Regions from separate parts of the Sphingobacterium sp. 1.A.5 genome, predicted to be linked through region 1. Evidence: riboswitches for the same ligand, from Rfam matches in the RefSeq annotation. Region 1 holds a riboswitch; the other holds the start of a gene.

Region 1 (5,916 bases):
CTCATCAGAAAATATTCGCAGGTTCACCAGTTTCTGAGCTAACCATTGTAGGTCTTCTTTTCCATCTTCTTCTTCTACTCCTAGAAATATAAGTAAGCCTTGGTCTATTTTTCCGGTGATTTGTCCTTTTACGGTACATGAGGCATAGGTTACACGTTGGATTACTGCTCGCATGGTTTAAAAATATTAAGTTAAAATGGATTTGGCAAGATTTTATTTGAGGTAGGTGGAGACTTCAAGCTTGGCAAATAGAGGTTGCCGGGTACAGCAAGCATGGCAACCTCTTTATTGTTTATTTTTAAAATCTGATATTCAATCCTAACATGGCATTGGTTTCTGCCTGTGGATAGTAGAAATTAAAGTAGTCTCTTTGTCCAACGGACTGCATAATCATGCTGTATGTATAACCAGAGGTAGCATATTTCTCATTGAAGATATTGTTGACCATTAAGTTGAGGTCTATTTTTTCTATTCCAAATGCTGAGAAAGTATATACCGCTTGAAAATTATTGACGAAGGATGGAGCGATACTTCTGTTCTTGCCTGATGTATTATCCAAATATATTCTAGATATATATTTGCTCAAGAAACTAAAGCTCAAAGCTTCTATAGGTCTATATGTAATATTATTTGAAAGGACTACTGCGGGCGATTTTGCTATATCAGTAGACTTATGGGTAATTAGTTCATTTTTTACGACATTAAAATCTGCATCATAAACAGGTATGTGCTCTACAAAATCCTTGATTTTATTTTGGCTCAATGCTGCGGTAGCTGCCCATAAGAATTTTGGGTGTACTCTCCAGCTAGCATCTAATTCAAAGCCCAGTCTATAGCTTTTGTCCACATTGATTCGCACTGCTGATCCAACATCATTCAATGCGCCGGTAGGAATCAATTGGTCTCTATAAAGCATGGCATAAGCGTTTGCACCAAGATTGAAGTTTTCATTTCTAAACCTATACCCAGCTTCAATATCTTGCATCTTTTCGGTTTTCGGGAATTCTCCGATTGGATTCTCTACATAGTCATTTCTTGTTGGTTCTTTGCTCGCAAAAGCATAGGATGCATATAAGTTTGAATTGTCATTTAAGAAATATGTAATACCCGCTTTTGGATTTATGAAATTATGGTGGTCATCAAATTTAAAGTCTTTGATTTTGTCATCATCACCTTTACCATTGTAAACTATATTACGATATTGCAGGTCTAGATTGAAAAGCACATTTTCCAGTCTGTAATCAGCCTTGGCAAAGAAGTTGAAATCATTTTTATTTGCCTGGCTGAAATAATACTTTTCTCCTAATTGATCATCAGGAATCAAGTTAGCCCAAATCACTTCGCCATAGTGGTCGCCTTTATATTGGTTGTATGCTCCTCCAAAGGTGAAATTTAGATTGTTTGAAGGTTTATATATCAAGGAATAAGTCAAGCCATAAAAATGGTTGTCCAACCACCTCCTACGGATTAGATCGGTATTTTTGATAATCTCACCGTTTTGAAGTAAAGTATCGATTCCGTAATGAGTTAAACCATCCATTGACCTAAATTCTTCATAATAACCAGCTCCACGTGTATAATGTAGGGCAGTATTGAAGGTCATCTTTTCAGAAGGGCGATAAGAGTAGTTTAGATGCGCATGGGTTTGGGTATAATTATCTGTTTGATTGTCATAAGTATAATAGTTGTATTTGCGATCTCCATTCAAGAACCTCTCTCTTTCAGCGTCGAATAGCCATAAATTATCTGCATATTCCTCAATTCTATCTTTATTTCCGGTGAAAAGAGGTTCTGCCAATCCATACCAAGCTTGGTAAGTTTTTTCTTTCCCTGAGAATACCGTTGCTTTTAAGGTGTGCTTATCGGTGTATATTCCTCCATCTACATAGAATGATTTAAGATTTGATGATGCTCTATCTACATATCCGTCAGAGCTTATTCTTGATAAGCGTGCATTGAAGGCATATTTGTTAGCGATCAATCCTGAACCAGCTTTTAATGTATTTTTCCATGAATTATAAGATCCGAATGCGTTATTGAATTCCAGATATGGTTTTTCTTCCAATCTATCTGTTTGGAAATTGAGTGAGGCTCCAAATGCTGCGGGTCCGTTAGTTGAAGTTCCTATTCCGCGTTGGATCTGTATACTTTCTGTATTAGAAGCAAAATCGGGAAGATTTACAAAGAAAGATCCCATACTCTCGGGGTTATTTAGAGGGACTCCATTTAATGTGACATTAATTCTTTCATTGTCGGATCCTCGGATTGTCATATTGGTATATCCGATACCGGCACCAGCATCAGAACCAATGACCACTCCTGGTGTTTGGTCCAATAAATACGGTATATCCTGTCCAAGATTTTTTTTCTGGATTTCCTCTTCATTTAGTGTTTTAAATGTTGTTGCTGAGTTTTCTTTTGCACGTGTTGCAGAGACATAAACCTCCTCAAACTTAAAATCCTCATCTTTTAATTGTATGGAAAAATTAGCTACGACAGATGGATTGATTCTTGAAACTTCCGATTTATAACCGATAAAAGAAATTTTTAAGTTATAGAATTGGTCTTTCAGGTTGCTGAATTCGACGATTCCTTGATTGTTTGAAGATTTGGTTTTTCCGTCAATAGTTACGGTTGCACCTATTGCTGGGGCTCCAGAACTATCTAAAACCCTTACAGTGAAGGTTTGTTGTGCATAGCTCATGAGCGTTAGCAAACATAAGGCTATAGTAGCCCAAAGCTTGTTGAACATAATAAATTTTTTGTTTTAATGAGTTAAACTTTCTTGCTGCAAGGGGTTACAACAAGTTTTATTTAACCGCCCTTTCCCTACGCTGGCATTACCCAGATCAGGTTTGTGTTTCTTGTATGTTGTTGAAACACAGGGTATAATCTCAGCCTGTCTTTGTGTTATTAAACAAGGCACCCCTAATAGATAGGGCAAATCTAGGCTTTTGGTTGAAAAAAACAAAATTTTAATAATATTGTAACAAATTCGTAATTATTTTTTTATTAGTTAAACTGATTATAATTTTTTGTAAATTGCCTGCAATGCCCTCGATGGGTTAAATTCGCTAACTTTTAGAAAAACGGAACTTATATTTTTATGAACTATTACGCTGCTGATGTTGTGTTTCCCGTTGCCGGTCTTGCTATAAAAAAGGGGGTCGTTGCGATGGACGAAGATGGAGTTGTTAAGGGTGTTTTCAATCCAGGTGAGATAGATGAGACCCTGATAGAACAATTTAAAGGGGCGTTAATCCCAGGTTTTATTAATGCACATTGCCATTTGGAACTCTCGCATATGCTTGGTGTAGTTCCAAGAAGGACAGGTCTTCCAATCTTTCTTTCTACAGTAATCAATGAACGGGGAAATCATGAGATGAAATTGGAAGAGGCAATCGAAGCAGCTGACAAATTAATGTACGAGAATGGCATCCAAGCCGTAGGTGACCATGTGAATTCTGCAGTTACAGCAAAAATCAAAGAGACTAGCCCTATAAAATATCATACCTTTGTAGAGGTCATGGCTACTACCAAGGAGGATGTAGTTACAAGAATCGACATTGCTAAGGAAATTGAATTCCACTTTGACTATAAACATTCTTCGATTACCCCACATGCACCATATTCATGTTCCAAATTTTTGTTTAAAACTCTTAAAAGAGCAATCAGTGAGGATAATATTATCAGTATCCATAATCAAGAAAGTGATGAGGAGAACAAGCTTTTTAGATATAAAGAGGGGGAGTTCTTGGACTTTTTTGAAAAGATGGATGTGGTTATGGAGGATTTCAGGGCGCAAGCAAGAAATTCCATTCAATCTTACCTGCCTTATATACCTGCCAAGAATAAATTGATATTAGTCCATAATACCTACACGTCAATTAAGGATCTGGATTTTGTGGATAGGATGGGCAGATCTGTTTATTTCTGTTTGTGTCCCAAAGCTAATCTTTACATTGAAGATAGAATCCCAAAAATTAATAATTTCATCCTGGGAGGTCATGATATCGTTATTGGCACAGATAGTTTGGCGTCAAATGATACGTTGGATATTTTAGAGGAATTGAAAGTTATTCACCAAGAATATCCAGAATTGGATTTTAATGAAACTATCAAATGGGCTACTTTAAATGGGGCAAAAGCTTTGAATTTAGATAGCGAATTAGGTTCATTGGAAGTTGGAAAAAGACCAGGTTTATTGTTGCTTGAAGGTATGGATACCTTCAAGCTCAATCCAAAAGTTAAGGTAAGAAGAATTAGATAGTTTTTAATTCTATTTCTTCTTATACCTTTGTATTCATGAAACATTGGAATATTAAGGTTACCGGAAAGGTTCAAGGTGTTTTTTTTCGAGCATCTACGAAGGCTGTTGCTGATCAGTTGGGTGTAAAAGGTTTTGTAAAGAACTTATCCGATGGTTCAGTTTATATCGAAGCAGAAGGCGATGAATTTGCCCTTGAATCTTTGTTGGAATTTTGTGGGGAAGGTCCAGAAAAAGCTGAGGTAGACCAAGTGGATTATGAAGAATCCACAGATCTTAAGGGATTTCGGAATTTTGAGGTTATCAAGAAAAATAAATAAACGTGTCGGTAATTAAGAAATTTGTCAGCGATACGATGATTTATGGTCTTTCGACCATCATTTCAAGAATGCTGGGGTTTGTGATGACCCCATTCTTTACTGCTAAATTCTCAACATCTATTTACGGTATTTTCACCAATCTATTTGCGATAGCTTCCATGCTGAATGCTGTCTTAGCTTTTGGAATGGAGACTACCTTTTTTCGTTATCTTCAAAAAGTAGAGGGAGATAAGAAGAAAGTGTTTGATAACAGTTTTTTCATCACGCTTATCACTACGGTCATCTTTCTGTTGACCGTATTTACGTTTCTACATCCTATTGCGAATTGGTTGAGTCAAGGAGAAAATACTTCTGACTATATGGTGTATGTCAAGTTATTTGCATTGATAATAGCGGTTGATGCGGTTGCTGTAGTTCCTTTTGCGAAATTACGTGCAGAAGGTCGTCCTATCCGTTATGGATTTGTAAAGCTCATCAATATTCTTGTATTTATTTTCATCAATCTATTTTTATTGGCATGGTTACCTAAGCTCAACATTTCTTCAGAATTTTTCAGGGAATTCAGTGCTGGTTGGTTTCGTGAAGGTTGGTTAGGGAATGTGTTTATTGCTAACCTTATTGCTAGTGCGGTTACTCTACTTCTCCTCATTCCACAAATATTGACCTTTAGATTCAGGATTGATTCGAAATTGATTCGCGATATGCTAGCTTATTCCTTTCCCATTTTAATAGCGAACATTTCTTTTATAGTCAACGAGAATTTAGATAAAATTATGTTTCCTAGACTCTTGCCTGGGGAACAGGGGGATGCTGATTTAGGAGTTTATGGTGCTGTTGCGAAAATCGCTGTATTTCTAAATCTATTTGTTACTGCATTTCGATTGGGGGCAGAGCCATTTTTCTTTTCATATTCCAAGAATGAGAATGCGAAGAAAACTTATGCGATGATCATGGAGTATTTCGTAATTGCCATGATCATTGTAATGGTTGGTTTATGTGCTAATTTAGATTGGTTGAAGAATTTTATTAGGGGCGGAGAATTGGATAGAGATGCCTATTGGTCGGGATTATTTATCGTTCCAATATTATTGTTCAATTATGTCTTATTAGGTATATACATGAATTTGTCGGTATGGTATAAATTATCAGATCAGACAAAGTATGGCCTTTACATCTCTGTTATAGGCGCTGTAATTACGATTATTTTAAACGTTTTACTTATTCCGAAGTATTCATACGTAGGTGCTGCAATCTCAACGACATGTACATACTTGGTTATGGTCTCTTTGTCGTATTTCTGGGGTCAACAAAACTATTCAATTCCTTATA
Region 2 (5,916 bases), on a different contig from region 1:
GCCATTTTGATCGGGTTTGATGCGGTTGCAATTGCTGTATTTACTAAAACTGCATCTGCACCAATTTCCATAGCTTTGGCTGCATCGGAGGGTGTCCCAATTCCTGCGTCAACAACAACTGGTACTTGACTTTGTTCAATAATTATTTCAAGAAAATCAACAGTTTTTAGTCCTTTGTTACTACCTATTGGAGCGCCCAAAGGCATGACGACTGCGGTTCCAGCGTCTTCCAGTTTTTTACATAGTACGGGGTCTGCATGGATATATGGCATGACTACAAAGCCCAATTTTGCCAGTTCTTCTGTAGCTTTCAACGTTTCTATAGGGTCAGGCATTAAATAGCGTGGGTCAGGGTGTATTTCAAGCTTTACCCAATTTGTCTGCAATGCTTCCCGAGCCAACTGAGCAGCCAACACAGCTTCTTTGGCATTTCTTGCTCCGGAGGTATTAGGTAGTAAACTAACTTGTGGCAGGACTAAAGATTCCAACAGGTTATTTTCTTGGGATTTGGAATCAATTCGTTTTAATGCTAATGTAACTAATTCTGTCTGTGATGCTAACACAGATTCCGACATCTGTGTTAAATCGCCAAATTTACCCGTGCCAAGGAACAGTCTGGAACTAAATACTTTATCTGCAATTATTAATTTGTTCTTCATAGTTTGTTTTCAATTTTGTAATCAATTCAGGATTTCTTTTTATCAAACCGGATACTGCTATTCCATATATACCGATGTGGATGAGCTTTTGGATATCATTTTCTTCTATACCTCCAATAGCAAAAATTGGAGGAGTAACAATTTTTCCAGCTTTAATTTTATTACAGATGTTTTTATAACCTTCCAATCCTAGGATAGGGCTTAACTTCTTTTTTGTAGGCGTGAACCTCATTGGTCCTAAGCCAATGTAATCGCAGCCTTCCCTTTGACGTCGAATAACATCTTCATAAGTATTTGCGGTTCCACCAAATATTTTAGATTCTCCTAATATGTTCTTTGCTGAGTCAATTGACTCATCGTTTAATCCCAAGTGGATGCCATCAGCATCCATCTCCTTCGCAAGAGATACATGGTCGTTGATTATATAGGTTGCTTTATATTCTTGACATAGTTTTTTGATATTGTAGGCAAGTTTGTGAAGCTCATTAGTTGTAGGGTAAGTTTTCCACCTTAACTGAACCCATTGTATTCCGTTGTCTAAAGCATTTTTGACGTTTTCAATTTGATCGTTATAATCAAATCCATCAGATATATACTGGATTCTTTCAAGATTGTTCATTTTCAATTTCATTCCAAATCCTTTCCTTTTGTTTGCATGCTTTTATATATGCTGCTGGTTTATTTTGATTCCATATTGATCCCATTAGTGCTATTCCATCTGCTCCATTTTGTAAGACTTGGTCCATGTTCTGATAATTTATGCCTCCTAAACCAATTAGTTTCATTTCTTGGTTATTTCTGAATTTAATGTCTTTCAATACTGTCTTTAGCTTACCATAACCGGGTTTGGAGATACTTTTAAAAGTTGGACTTAAAAAAGCATAAGTCCATGTTTGATTTAAAGCATTGAATTCATCAATTGAATGAGTAGATGTGGATAGTTGTTGCCCAATAGCTATTAAATCTGGGTGTAAACTAATTCTATCCTCAGTATTAAAATGCAAGCGATTAATTCCAAGTTCGTGTGATAGGTGTTTATGCGAATGAAGCACTATTTTCATCCTATCAATAGGATTTACTTTATTCAAATATTCCAATACTGTTTCATCTTGTAAACCATATTTCCTGAAATGGAAAAGATCCATTCCATTTTCAAACATCTCATTTACATGATTTATTTCATTGGATATGATGCTCAATGGAGAAATTACAATGATCATAGATATATTTCCTTACCCTTTTCGATAAATTCTTGGGATTTCGCGAGCAAACCTTCTTCGGTTGCTTCCCTGATTTCTTGAGTGATTTTCATTGAACAAAATTTTGGGCCGCACATTGAGCAGAAATGAGCAACTTTTGCTGCATCTGCTGGCAGTGTTTCATCATGAAATTCTCTAGCAGTATCAGGGTCTAAGGACAAGTTGAACTGGTCTTCCCATCTAAATTCAAATCGCGCTTTGCTGAGGGCATTGTCTCTATATTGTGCTCCTGGATGGCCTTTTGCTAAATCAGCTGCATGTGCAGCAAGTTTATAGGTGATAACTCCATCCTTTACATCTTTTTTGTTTGGCAGGCCTAAGTGTTCCTTTGGAGTGACATAACACAACATGGCACAGCCATACCATCCAATCATTGCAGCTCCAATTGCAGAGGTGATATGGTCATATCCTGGAGCTATATCTGTCGTCAATGGTCCTAAAGTGTAAAATGGTGCTTCATCGCATTCTTTTAACTGTTTTTCCATGTTTTCCTTTATCATATGCATTGGGACATGACCGGGACCTTCAATCATTACCTGAACATCATGTTTCCAAGCTATTTTCGTTAGTTCTCCCAACGTTTCCAATTCGGCAAATTGTGCAGCATCATTGGCATCAGCAATAGATCCTGGCCTCAGGCCATCTCCTAAAGAAAAAGCAACATCATATTGCTTCATAATCTTACATATCTCTTCAAAGTGGGTATATAAAAAATTCTCTTTGTGGTGAAATAGGCACCATTTTGCCATGATGGAACCTCCTCTAGAAACAATTCCGGTTACCCTTTTGGCGGTAAGATGAATATATCGCAATAATACACCAGCATGAATGGTAAAATAAGAGACTCCCTGTTCAGCTTGTTCGATCAATGTATCTTTAAAAATTTCCCATGTAAGGTCCTCAGGAATTCCTTTTACTTTTTCTAATGCTTGATAGATTGGTACTGTTCCAATTGGAACTGGAGAATTTCGAATTATCCATTCTCTAGTTTCATGAATGTTCTTTCCTGTTGAAAGGTCCATTATGGTATCAGCGCCCCAGCGACAGGCCCATACAGCCTTTTCAACTTCTTCTTCGATGCTCGAACTGACTGCACTATTACCTATATTGGCATTGATTTTCACTAAGAAATTCCTGCCGATGATCATTGGTTCACTTTCGGGGTGATTAATATTGTTTGGAATGATAGCTCTACCTGCAGCAATCTCATCTCTTACAAATTCAGCTGTAATGTAAGTTGGTGTTTTTGCTCCGAAATTTTGACCAGGATGTTGTTCTGCCATTCCTTTTGTAACAGTTTCCAGTTGTTCTATCTTTTGATTCTCTCTTATAGCAACATATTCCATTTCTGGTGTAATGATTCCTTTTCTAGCATAATGTAGCTGAGTTACATTTGCCCCCTCGATAGCCCTTTTCGGTTTGTGGTTATATGAAAATCTCAGCTCATCCAATTTGGAGTCGTTCAATCTTAGGATGCCATATTCAGAACTTATATTGTCCAGGACTTCTACATCATTACGATTTAATATCCACTCTTCTCGGAGTCTATTTATTCCTTTTCGGATATCAATTGTGACGTTTTCATCTGTATAAGGACCGGAGGTGTCATAAATAGTGATTGGAGGATTAATTTCCACGGAGCCATTGGAAAGTTTTGTTGGAGTTAGCGATATTTCTCTCATCGCAACCTGTATGGGATGGATCTTTCCGGGGATAAATACTTTTTTCGAATTTGAAAATGGGTTCGTTGTTATTTCTTGTTCTTTCATGATTTTTTGTTTTAGGATTATCCACCTTGGGTTGCGGTAATGATTAGAATTGAATCGTTGTCTGCCAATGGAGTAACAGACCAGGAGTTTCTTGGAATAACTTGATTGTTAAGAGCTATAGCTACGCCATTTGTTTTGCCTTTGAGTTCCAAATGCATTAATTCTTCCAAATTGTTAATTGGAAAAGCAAAGTTTGTTAATTGATGATTGATGATTAATACCATTCCATTAAAGTTTATAAGCAATAAATATGCTTTAGGAATGGCTACATTGGATACAGGCGACCCATGAAAGACATTTTACTTTTCCCTCCGCTAGTATGATCTAGATCAGGTTGTAAGGGTAAAATCTCAGCCTGCAACAAGTGCAGACACCCCTAAAGCTTGGGCAAGTTAACTAAATGAATTAACTAAAAGAAATAATTTGTTATTTAAACTACACGTAAAAGCCTGTATGTAGTGCTGTTTACTTTAGGTTTATATGGTTTTGGGAATTCTTTTCTTTAAATTCTTTGTAGGAATTTTTTACATATACATGTAAGTCATAAGTCGTCCAATATTGAGCAGTTTCAAGGTCTGGTCTATATTCAACCATAAATTTTTCGAGTTCATCATTCTCCATTGGAATAATTTCATAAATGGAAACCTTATTGAATATTTGGTCGACCTCCATATTTTCGATTTCTTGATTCATGAACTTTTCAAATCTTCGTGCGTTTTTCCCTGCAGCACTGAATTTTTCATAAAAGAAAGTTATGGGTGAGCCTCCAAAAGGAGAAAGGAGGTACCATGGTGGTTTTCCAGAATAATGTAAGCCACCCTTAACATTGTAATCATGTTTCATGGCGTGCAATTCCTTAAATCTTGCTGCTTTTGTATTTCCCATTATGACTATTTCCTCTAATACGATAGCTTTCTTCTGAAGGTATACCAACTCTGGCAAATCGTAAGCTTCTATAGTGAGTGTATTCCAATGAGGATGGACAAACATGATACTGTCATATGGATTTGCGTCAATGTGAAATGATCCGTCAGCACCTGAATATAAGGTTTGCTTTGTTCTTTTATTAATTACTTCGATGTTTTTTAATAAAAGAGTACTATCACTGGAAAAGATAGTTCCCGGATAGCTGTACTGAATCTGAGCATATAGACCTGATGTGAATAGGAAATTAAATATGATGAAAATAATTAGTTTGAATTTCATGATATGATTTTTGGTTCCTAAAACTATATTCTAATTTAAGATTTATCGTTCAAAGATAATTGTGTGATAACTTAATTTAACAAATCCTGAGGAGAAATTATCTAGTTGCCTTATCTTTACGGCAATAACCTGGGTGAAATACATGATCCGAAACACAAAATTTGCCGTTACTGCCGCCATTTTATCTATGATCTGTGTACAGGGCGGAGCTTCCTTTGCAAAGCAATTATTTCCAGCTATAGGTCCAATAGCTACCACGGCATTGCGGATTGGACTTTCAGCAATAATTTTATATCTCATTACTAGGCCCAAACTCCATACTTTTACAAAGCAGCAATGGTTGTATTGTTCTGCTTATGGTCTTGGGATTGCTGTCATGAATTTGATTTTTTACATGGCAATTCAAAGAATACCATTGGGCCTGGGTGTAACTATTGAGTTTGTAGGGCCATTGTTTTTGGCATTTGCACTGTCTAGGAAATTGCTGGATGTTGTTTGGGCTGTTTTAGCTTGCGCAGGGATTCTCTTGATTGTCCCATGGCAAAGTAATGGTGTTGATCCTTTAGGTTTGTTATTTGCTTTGTTGGCAGGGACATTTTGGGCTGTATATATCATGATGGGGAGCAAAGTTTCAAAGATTATGGAAGGAAGACAAGCTGTTTCCGCCGGAATGATTATAGCAACCCTTTTTATCTTACCTTTTGCATTATGGGACGGAGCAATTTTGCATTTAAACCTGAGTCTATTTGGAAAAGGTCTATTGGTTGCCATTTTATCTTCAGCTTTGCCTTTTTCCTTAGATATGATTGCATTGGGTAAACTTCCTACTAAGACATTCAGTATTCTGACTAGTTTGCAACCAGCGTTTGCTGCACTTTCTGGTCTCGTATTTTTACATGAATTTTTGACCATTACACAATGGTTATCTGTCGCCTGTGTAGTTTTGGCGAGTATTGGTACAACTGTTTTTTCAAAGCGAAATGTCCAAATTCCAAAAAATCAAGAAGTTCAATAAGATTCAAC

What was found. A riboswitch is a leader RNA that binds a small molecule or an ion and turns the genes downstream of it on or off. The one in region 1 is predicted to bind thiamine pyrophosphate.
Region 2: linked by a shared signal. The riboswitch ahead of thiS (sulfur carrier protein ThiS) and the one ahead of CRT24_RS07465 (TonB-dependent receptor) in region 1 are both predicted to bind thiamine pyrophosphate.

Annotation. Positions count from the first base shown of each region.
Region 1 is NZ_PEBA01000012.1:98,471-104,386, reverse strand. Features, by position in the region: gene dtd (D-aminoacyl-tRNA deacylase) at 1-174, opposite strand, end outside; gene CRT24_RS07465 (TonB-dependent receptor) at 299-2,752, opposite strand; TPP riboswitch at 2,810-2,940, opposite strand; gene CRT24_RS07460 (amidohydrolase family protein) at 3,107-4,270, shown strand; gene CRT24_RS07455 (acylphosphatase) at 4,306-4,587, shown strand; gene CRT24_RS07450 (lipopolysaccharide biosynthesis protein) at 4,590-5,916, shown strand, end outside.
Region 2 is NZ_PEBA01000023.1:254,284-260,199, reverse strand. Features, by position in the region: gene CRT24_RS11640 (thiazole synthase) at 1-659, opposite strand, end outside; gene CRT24_RS11635 (thiamine phosphate synthase) at 631-1,290, opposite strand; gene CRT24_RS11630 (thiamine phosphate synthase) at 1,265-1,879, opposite strand; gene thiC (phosphomethylpyrimidine synthase ThiC) at 1,876-3,687, opposite strand; gene thiS (sulfur carrier protein ThiS) at 3,705-3,911, opposite strand; TPP riboswitch at 3,977-4,075, opposite strand; gene CRT24_RS11615 (hypothetical protein) at 4,153-4,893, opposite strand; gene CRT24_RS11610 (DMT family transporter) at 5,036-5,908, shown strand.